2 regions of the Falsiruegeria litorea R37 genome follow, and region 2 is predicted to be linked to the other one. Evidence: riboswitches for the same ligand, from Rfam matches in the RefSeq annotation. Region 2 holds a riboswitch; the other holds the start of a gene.
The links. Region 2 has a riboswitch for cobalamin ahead of TRL7639_RS15030 (CbtB domain-containing protein). Riboswitches for the same ligand answer to the same signal wherever they lie in the genome.
Positions count from the first base shown of each region.

Region 1: linked by a shared signal. The riboswitch ahead of TRL7639_RS05000 (ABC transporter ATP-binding protein) and the one ahead of TRL7639_RS15030 (CbtB domain-containing protein) in region 2 are both predicted to bind cobalamin.

Region 1 is NZ_FWFO01000001.1:1,006,776-1,010,229, reverse strand. It holds gene TRL7639_RS05015 (DUF2971 domain-containing protein) at 1-844, shown strand, start outside; cobalamin riboswitch at 1,544-1,751, shown strand; gene TRL7639_RS05000 (ABC transporter ATP-binding protein) at 2,000-2,785, shown strand; gene TRL7639_RS04995 (ABC transporter substrate-binding protein) at 2,804-3,454, shown strand, end outside.
Region 2 is NZ_FWFO01000002.1:298,852-302,305, reverse strand. It holds gene cobA (uroporphyrinogen-III C-methyltransferase) at 1-579, shown strand, start outside; gene cobF (precorrin-6A synthase (deacetylating)) at 572-1,330, shown strand; cobalamin riboswitch at 1,359-1,572, shown strand; gene TRL7639_RS15030 (CbtB domain-containing protein) at 1,610-1,780, shown strand; gene TRL7639_RS15025 (CbtA family protein) at 1,785-2,483, shown strand; gene TRL7639_RS15020 (hypothetical protein) at 2,555-3,049, shown strand; gene TRL7639_RS15015 (DUF1636 domain-containing protein) at 3,306-3,454, opposite strand, start outside.

The sequences.
Region 1 (3,454 bases), on a different contig from region 2:
GCTATCCCCGACGTGGCTTGAGCCCTTGCTTGACAGCGTTGGCATACTTTGCATGACCCGCAATCATCTCAATCCGTTAATGTGGAGCCACTACGGGGAGAACCATACTGGCTTTGTGATAGGATATGATGACGGAGATCTGTTATTTTCAGATCAAAGAGACACCGTGATTGACGCCCAATCAGGGAGTACATTCACAGAATCTCAGTATGAATTTTCTGATGTTGAACAATCCGGCCGTGCGGCTGCACAGTGGGTTCAATTGGGTATGGACGAGCTTGAAGTGCCAGACATAGCAGCGGCTATTAGGCATATTTTTCTGATGAAACAACATTGTTGGAACTATGAAGAAGAAGTTCGCATTGTGAAGTTGCTCTCTTCTGCTGCGCATACTGCAAGTGAATGGGTGAGACTGACAGGCAATACTCCAACGCCGATTTCGACGCCGGTTGCACCGAAGGTTTCACTCTCTCATCCGTCCGAAGTTTTCACACTAGAGGCTTCTCCTCAGAGCATTAAACACATCATCCTTGGAATGAGGAACCCGCTAGTTGTTGAGGGCCGCAAAGTCAGCCCTGATGATGACTTAGCGAGATGCGTTTCTGGATGTGGTGCCTCGATTGAGTTGTCCTCTTGGGATGAGAATGGAGAAATGCAGGCCTCGAAGCTGGAAACAAAAATCGACTGGGGCTGGCCGAACGACGTATCGTCCGTAAAGATTGAGCCCGAAATGTTGAAAGCGATATCTGGCAAAATTTCAGGCCAGCCGTTGTCAACACAATCTCTAACAGTGACCAATTTCAACGATGGTCGAGTATGCGCGTCATGGGACGATGAGCTTTGAACGCCCATTCTTGTGCAAAGTGTTCAAAACACCCTTGTCTCGCGACTTTGCAAAGCCCGCTTCCTGCGCGAAGCTGACGTGGGCGATTGCTTTGAGTTCAAGTCGTCTCCGGATCATCCAACCAAGCCACGTACAGGTCCAGGATCACTACCCTGAGTTGCTTCCTAAACCCCATCCTGGGTTTCGGGCCAGGTCCTCTTTCAGCGATCTTTTCCCCAAGGAACCCCTCCCAGATCCTATCCACCAGTTCCCTAACCTCGGGATGATCTGACCACCTGTGCACATCTAAGGGTCTGGAATGCCAAGGGTTCTTAATCTGGTTAGTCACTCTCAGGACCTCTTACCGGGGATCTCTGCTTATTCCCAGTAAGAACCTCCCCACAGAAACCCACCACTGAGAACCCTCTCCAGGACCCACCCGGAGGCCCTCTCTGTGGCCCCTACAGTCCCCCCTCCCAGAGCACCTACCCAAGGGTATCCAGACTCCCAAAAGGCCCCCAGGAATGCCCCACTTTGGCTCTCTGGCGGGGTAAGTCGAAGAAAGGGATCATCGGGCTGGAATTCCTACCACCCCAGCCATCTTCCTTCAGATAGAATTCCAAATCGGATAGCCCGCGACTGACGCCAGTGTCTGCGGCCCTTTTGGGCATCAGACGGACCATCACACATTGTCGCTTGTTGACACATCCATCAAAGTCGGGCACTCAACAGCGCGATGGTTTCCTGGAGGTTATCCCAGGGATGAAAAGGGAATACGGTGCGGCCCAACCTTCGGCGCCAAATCCGTGACTGCCCCCGCAACTGTAAGCGCAGAGCGACGCCAGTGACCCACTGACCCAAACGGTCGGGAAGGATGGCCAAGCATCGACCCGCAAGTCAGGAGACCTGCCATCTTATGTTCAACCAACCCGGGACGGGGCGTCCTGGAAGGAGGCTTTGATGGCACGTTTGTTGCGTGTTTACATGAACGGCACCTACTGTCCGCGCTTGACATCAAGCGGAGCGGGCAATGCTGAAATCAACTGATCCATTTCGCCAGATCCAAACCGCGCGCTGGATTCGATCAAGCAGCGTCTTGAAACGCTGCAATTTGCTTGGGGTGACAGCCCCGGCTGCATTGCGCCGCGCGTCGTGGGCCACATCCGAGGATCGGCCATGACCCGCCACTCTTTTCTCAGTGCGCGTCATCTTGAATACTATGCCCTGAACGGTGACGCCTTGTTGCAAAGCACCTCGTTCGACTTGGAGCAAGGCGCGATTCTGGCGATCGCAGGCCCAAACGGCGCGGGGAAAACCACGCTCTTGAACCTGCTTTGCGGCGCGGCGGATCTGGCTTTGGGGGATGTCCTGATCAAGGGACACAGCCTGAAACAGATGCCCGCGGTCGAACGCGCCCGCATGATTGCGGTCGTCAGCCAGCAGGAATTGCCGGACGGACGGCTGTCGCTGCGAGATTACGTGGCCTTGGGACAGATCCCCATCCGCTCGGACCGCTCGGCCCGGGAGAACGCGGATGAACTGAACCGCATTGTGATGACAACAGGGCTGGACCAACTGGCCGCCAAGAAGATGTCGATGCTGTCTGGCGGCGAGCGTCAGCGGGCGCATATCGCACGCGCGCTGGCGCAGCGGCCCTCGTTGTTGTTTCTGGACGAGCCAACCAACCATCTGGACCCGGACGCCAAGGGGCGGATGCTTTCGCTTGTGGCCGGGCTGGGGATCACAGTCGTGATGATCGTGCATGATCTGGTCATGATCCCCGAATTTGCCACCCATGTTGCATTGATGAAATCCACGCGCCTCACCCACTTTGGGCCGGTGGATGCGGTACTCACACCCAATCATGTCCGCGACACCTTTGGCGTCGATTACCTGCGCTTTCAGCACGAAGGCCGGATGATACCGGCGTTGGACATTCGCAAAACCACACGTACAACCTGAACTATGGAGTCTTTGGGAATGAAACACATCTGGTCCGTGGCGCTGATCACAGCCATGGCGGGCGGGGCCTCTGCACAGGGGATCACCGTCGACAACTGCGGCGAACCGTTGTCCTTTGAAACTGCCCCCGAGCGGCTGATCGTGCATGACATGAACATGACCGACATGGCCTTTGCCCTGGATCTGCAGGACAAGATCGTTGGCCTGACCGGCATCACCGGCTGGTACAAGACTAGCCCCGAGTTTGACGACCTGCGCGGTGACATTCCCGAACTGGCGCCAAAGTATCCCACGGTCGAAAACCTGGTCGCGGCTGAGCCGGATCTGTTCTTTGCGGGTTGGTACTATGGCATGAAGCCGGGCGGTGACGTGACGCCGGACACGCTGAAACCCTTTGGTATCAAGACGATGATTCTGTCTGAGAGCTGCGTGCATCTGGACCAAAACCGCCCCGCAGCCAGCATGGACTTGCTGTTCAACGACGTGCTTCGTCTGGGGAAAGTCATGCAGGTATCCGAGAAGGCCGAAGCCCTGGTGACCGGCTGGAAGGATGAGCTGGCAGCAATCGAAGCCAAGACCGCTGATCTGGCAAAGCCGCGTGTCTTCCTGCTGGATGGTCCTGCCGATGCGCCGTTCACCGCCGGCAAGTTTGCCATCCCGGATGCGATG
Region 2 (3,454 bases):
GATCTGGTCGGAGTGGGCAAACGCGCCGGGCGCCCGTCGCCCAAACAGGATCACGTCAGCCGCCTGCTGGTGGATTATGCCCTGACCGGAGCCAAAGTGGTGCGGTTGAAGTCGGGCGATGGCGGGATGTTCGGGCGACTGGAGGAAGAGCTGGTCGCGCTGCGTGAAGCCGGGATCGAATACGAGATCATCCCCGGCATCCCCTCGGCCGTGGCCGCCGCCGCCGCCGCCGGTATCCCGCTGACCCGCCGCCTGACAGCCCGCCGGGTGCAGTTCGTCACCGGCCATGATGTCAGCGGCAAACTGCCCGACGACCTGAACCTGCAGGCACTGGCCGACGATCAGGCAACCACGGTGGTCTTCATGGGCAAGCGAACTTTTCCGTTGCTGGTCACAGCCTTGCACGAACACGGCCTGCCGCTGGACACTCCTGCTCTTTTGGCCGAGGCGGTCTCGACCCCGGATCAGGCTCTGCACCGCACGACCATGGGAGAGTTGGCCCAACGCCTGAGCGCCGAGATCGGAACGGCACCTGCTCTCATCCTGTACGGCCCGCTGGCGGAGTTGGAAGATGTATGAGCTGAACCTGATCGGCATTGGCACCGGCAACCCGGATCACGTGACCTTTCAGGGCGCGAAGGCGATCCGCGACGCCGACCTGATCCTGATCCCGCGCAAGGGCGAGAACAAAGCCGATCTGGCCGGACTGCGCGAAGAGATCATCGCGCAGGTGACTGATACCTCCCCCACGGTCGCTTATTTCGACATCCCCAAGCGCCGCTCTGAAGACGGCTATCTGCGCGGTGTCGATGAATGGCACGACGCCATCGCCCTGCGCTGGCAAGAGGCGATTGCGGAACACCCGCAGACCGAACAGGTGGCACTGTTGATCTGGGGCGATCCGTCGCTCTATGACAGCTCACTGCGAATTGCATCGCGGCTGAACCCTTACCCGACAACTCGGGTTATCCCGGGCATCACCGCCTTGCAGGCGCTGACCGCCGCCCATGCAATCCCAATCAATGATATCGGCGCGCCTTATGTGGTGACGACCGGACGCCGCATTCGCGACGAAGGCTGGCCAGATGGGATGGGCAAAGTGGCCGTGATGCTGGATGGCGAATGCTCGTTCCAGAGCCTTGAGATGGGCGCGTATCACATCTGGTGGGGGGCCTATGTCGGCATGAAAGAGCAGATTCTCGTATCTGGTCCTTTGGATGCGGTCGCAGCCGAGATTCTGGATACGCGGGCCAGAGCGCGCGCGGATCACGGCTGGATCATGGACATTTATTTGCTGCAAAAGCGCCAAAACGGCGCCGAAGCGTCGTAAATCGCAATTGCGTCAGCCTGCCATTCACGGTTACATGAAGAGGCTTGGTCAACCCGGAGCAATCCGGATGCTAAGAGGGAATTTGGTGCGATCACGCAGGTGATCAAGGCCAGAGCCGCCCCCGCGACTGTAAGCGGTGAGCCTTTGTTCAGACAGCCACTCTTGGGGATTGCCCCTTGGGGAAGGCGAACACAAGGCGCTGACCCGCGAGCCAGGAGACCTGCCAGGCACGGAACTTTAACACCAGCCGTCGGGTGCGACGGCTTAGGAGGACGACATATGACGACCAAAACTCTCAAGGCAGCCGCCGCCGGTTCAAGCATCCTGCCCGCTATTTTTGCAGTGGTACTGGGCCTGGGGATCATCACCGTGACCGGTCACGTTCAGGCATCGGGCCTGCACGACGCGGCCCACGATGTACGCCACGCAACTGGCTTCCCCTGCCACTAAGGCCATGATCAGTCGTATTCTGACCAGCGCGTTGTTCGCTGGCGCTGCAGCAGGGTTGATTACAGCCCTGCTGCAGTTGGTTTTTGTGCAACCCGTGTTGCTGCACGCCGAGCTCTATGAGAGCGGCGCATTGGTGCATTTCGGCGCAGAAGCCGTCAGCGCGCATCCTGACCTGCCGGGCATGTTCGCCGAGCCGATACGCGACGGGTTGAGCATCATCTTCACCATGCTGACCTACACAGGCTATGCGCTGGTTATGGTGGCCCTGATGTCTGTGGCCCAAGGTCAAGGGCACGAGATCAACGCCCGCACCGGATTGTTGTGGGGTCTGGCGGGTTTTGTGGCGTTCCACTTTGCCCCCGGTCTTTCGCTGGCCCCTGAGGTGCCTGGTGTGGCCGCAGCCGAAGTGGGTGCGCGTCAGATCTGGTGGACCGCAACGGTGGCTGCAGCTGGCATCGCCATGTGGCTGATCGCCTATGGTGGCAACATCGTCAGCTACGTAGTCGCAGCTCTGCTGTTGATGGCACCCCATCTGATTGGTGCGCCTGAACCGTCCACCTTCAGCGGCCCGGTTCCAACCGAAATTGGCGCGCTTTTTGCCGCCCGCGCCTTTGGCGTCGGCATGGCCGCCTGGGCGCTGCTAGGGACTTTTGCCGGTTACTTCTGGCAATCCGAAGGTGCCCGCGCCGAAGCAACGGCCTGATCCTCGCTTCATCGGACCCTGCCGAGATTGACTTGGCGGGGTTTTTCTTTGTCTTTTTCTGAGGATGGAACATGTCCCGATCCCTCGCTCTTTTTGCCATCGGCCTGGTGTTTGGTGGCGGCGCCGGGTTTGTCATTGCCGCGGGCAATGGCATCACCTTTGACGGTCACGATCACGGCGATCCGGCGCATCACGGCGCTGATGCGACTGAGACCATGACGCACGACCACTCGACACCGGTGAATATTGCAGCAGGCAGCGACGCGCCGTCGGTCAGCATCGAAGCCTTCAAGGACCCGATGTCCGGCTGGAACCTGAAAGTTACGCCTGCGAATTTCACCTTTTCGCCCGAGAATGCGTCGCGGGCAGATGTGCCGGGCGAAGGACACGCCCATGTCTACGCCAACGGCGACAAACTGGGGCGGCTCTATGGCAACTGGTATCACCTGACAAACCTTCCCAAGGGCGAGGTAGAGATCAAAGTGTCCCTGAACGCCAACAGCCACAGCCCGTTGATGGTGGATTCGGTTCCGGTCGAGGCGACCACGGTCATACAAGTCGACTGATTGCGACAACGGCGCCTGGAGCACTCCCGCCCGTCGTCAATGTTTCTGACGAAACACCTCCTCCCGTTGGGCCGGGCCTCGCTGCGCTCGGCATTTTGGTGTATTTGGCGGTCCCGGCGCTCCAAGCGTAACCGCGCCGGGCGTTGCCCGGCGCCCGGCCCAAGGCCGCTAGCGGTGCTGGCGCAGCAGGATCGCTCGGGGGCGGGAGCCTCCCCCTCTTGGCGTACGATAGATAAAGGCGGGAACGCCGCAGGTATCAAAGGGCGGGTATCCGTGCCCTCAGGCATAGGCGCAGTCGGCCGCATGGGCGGGCGTCTTCGATCCAGCCACCGGGGCTGTCCAAATAGGTCTGACAGGTGGCTGCGACGTCCCTCGCATCCTCGATCAGCGTCAGTCCGGCAAAGA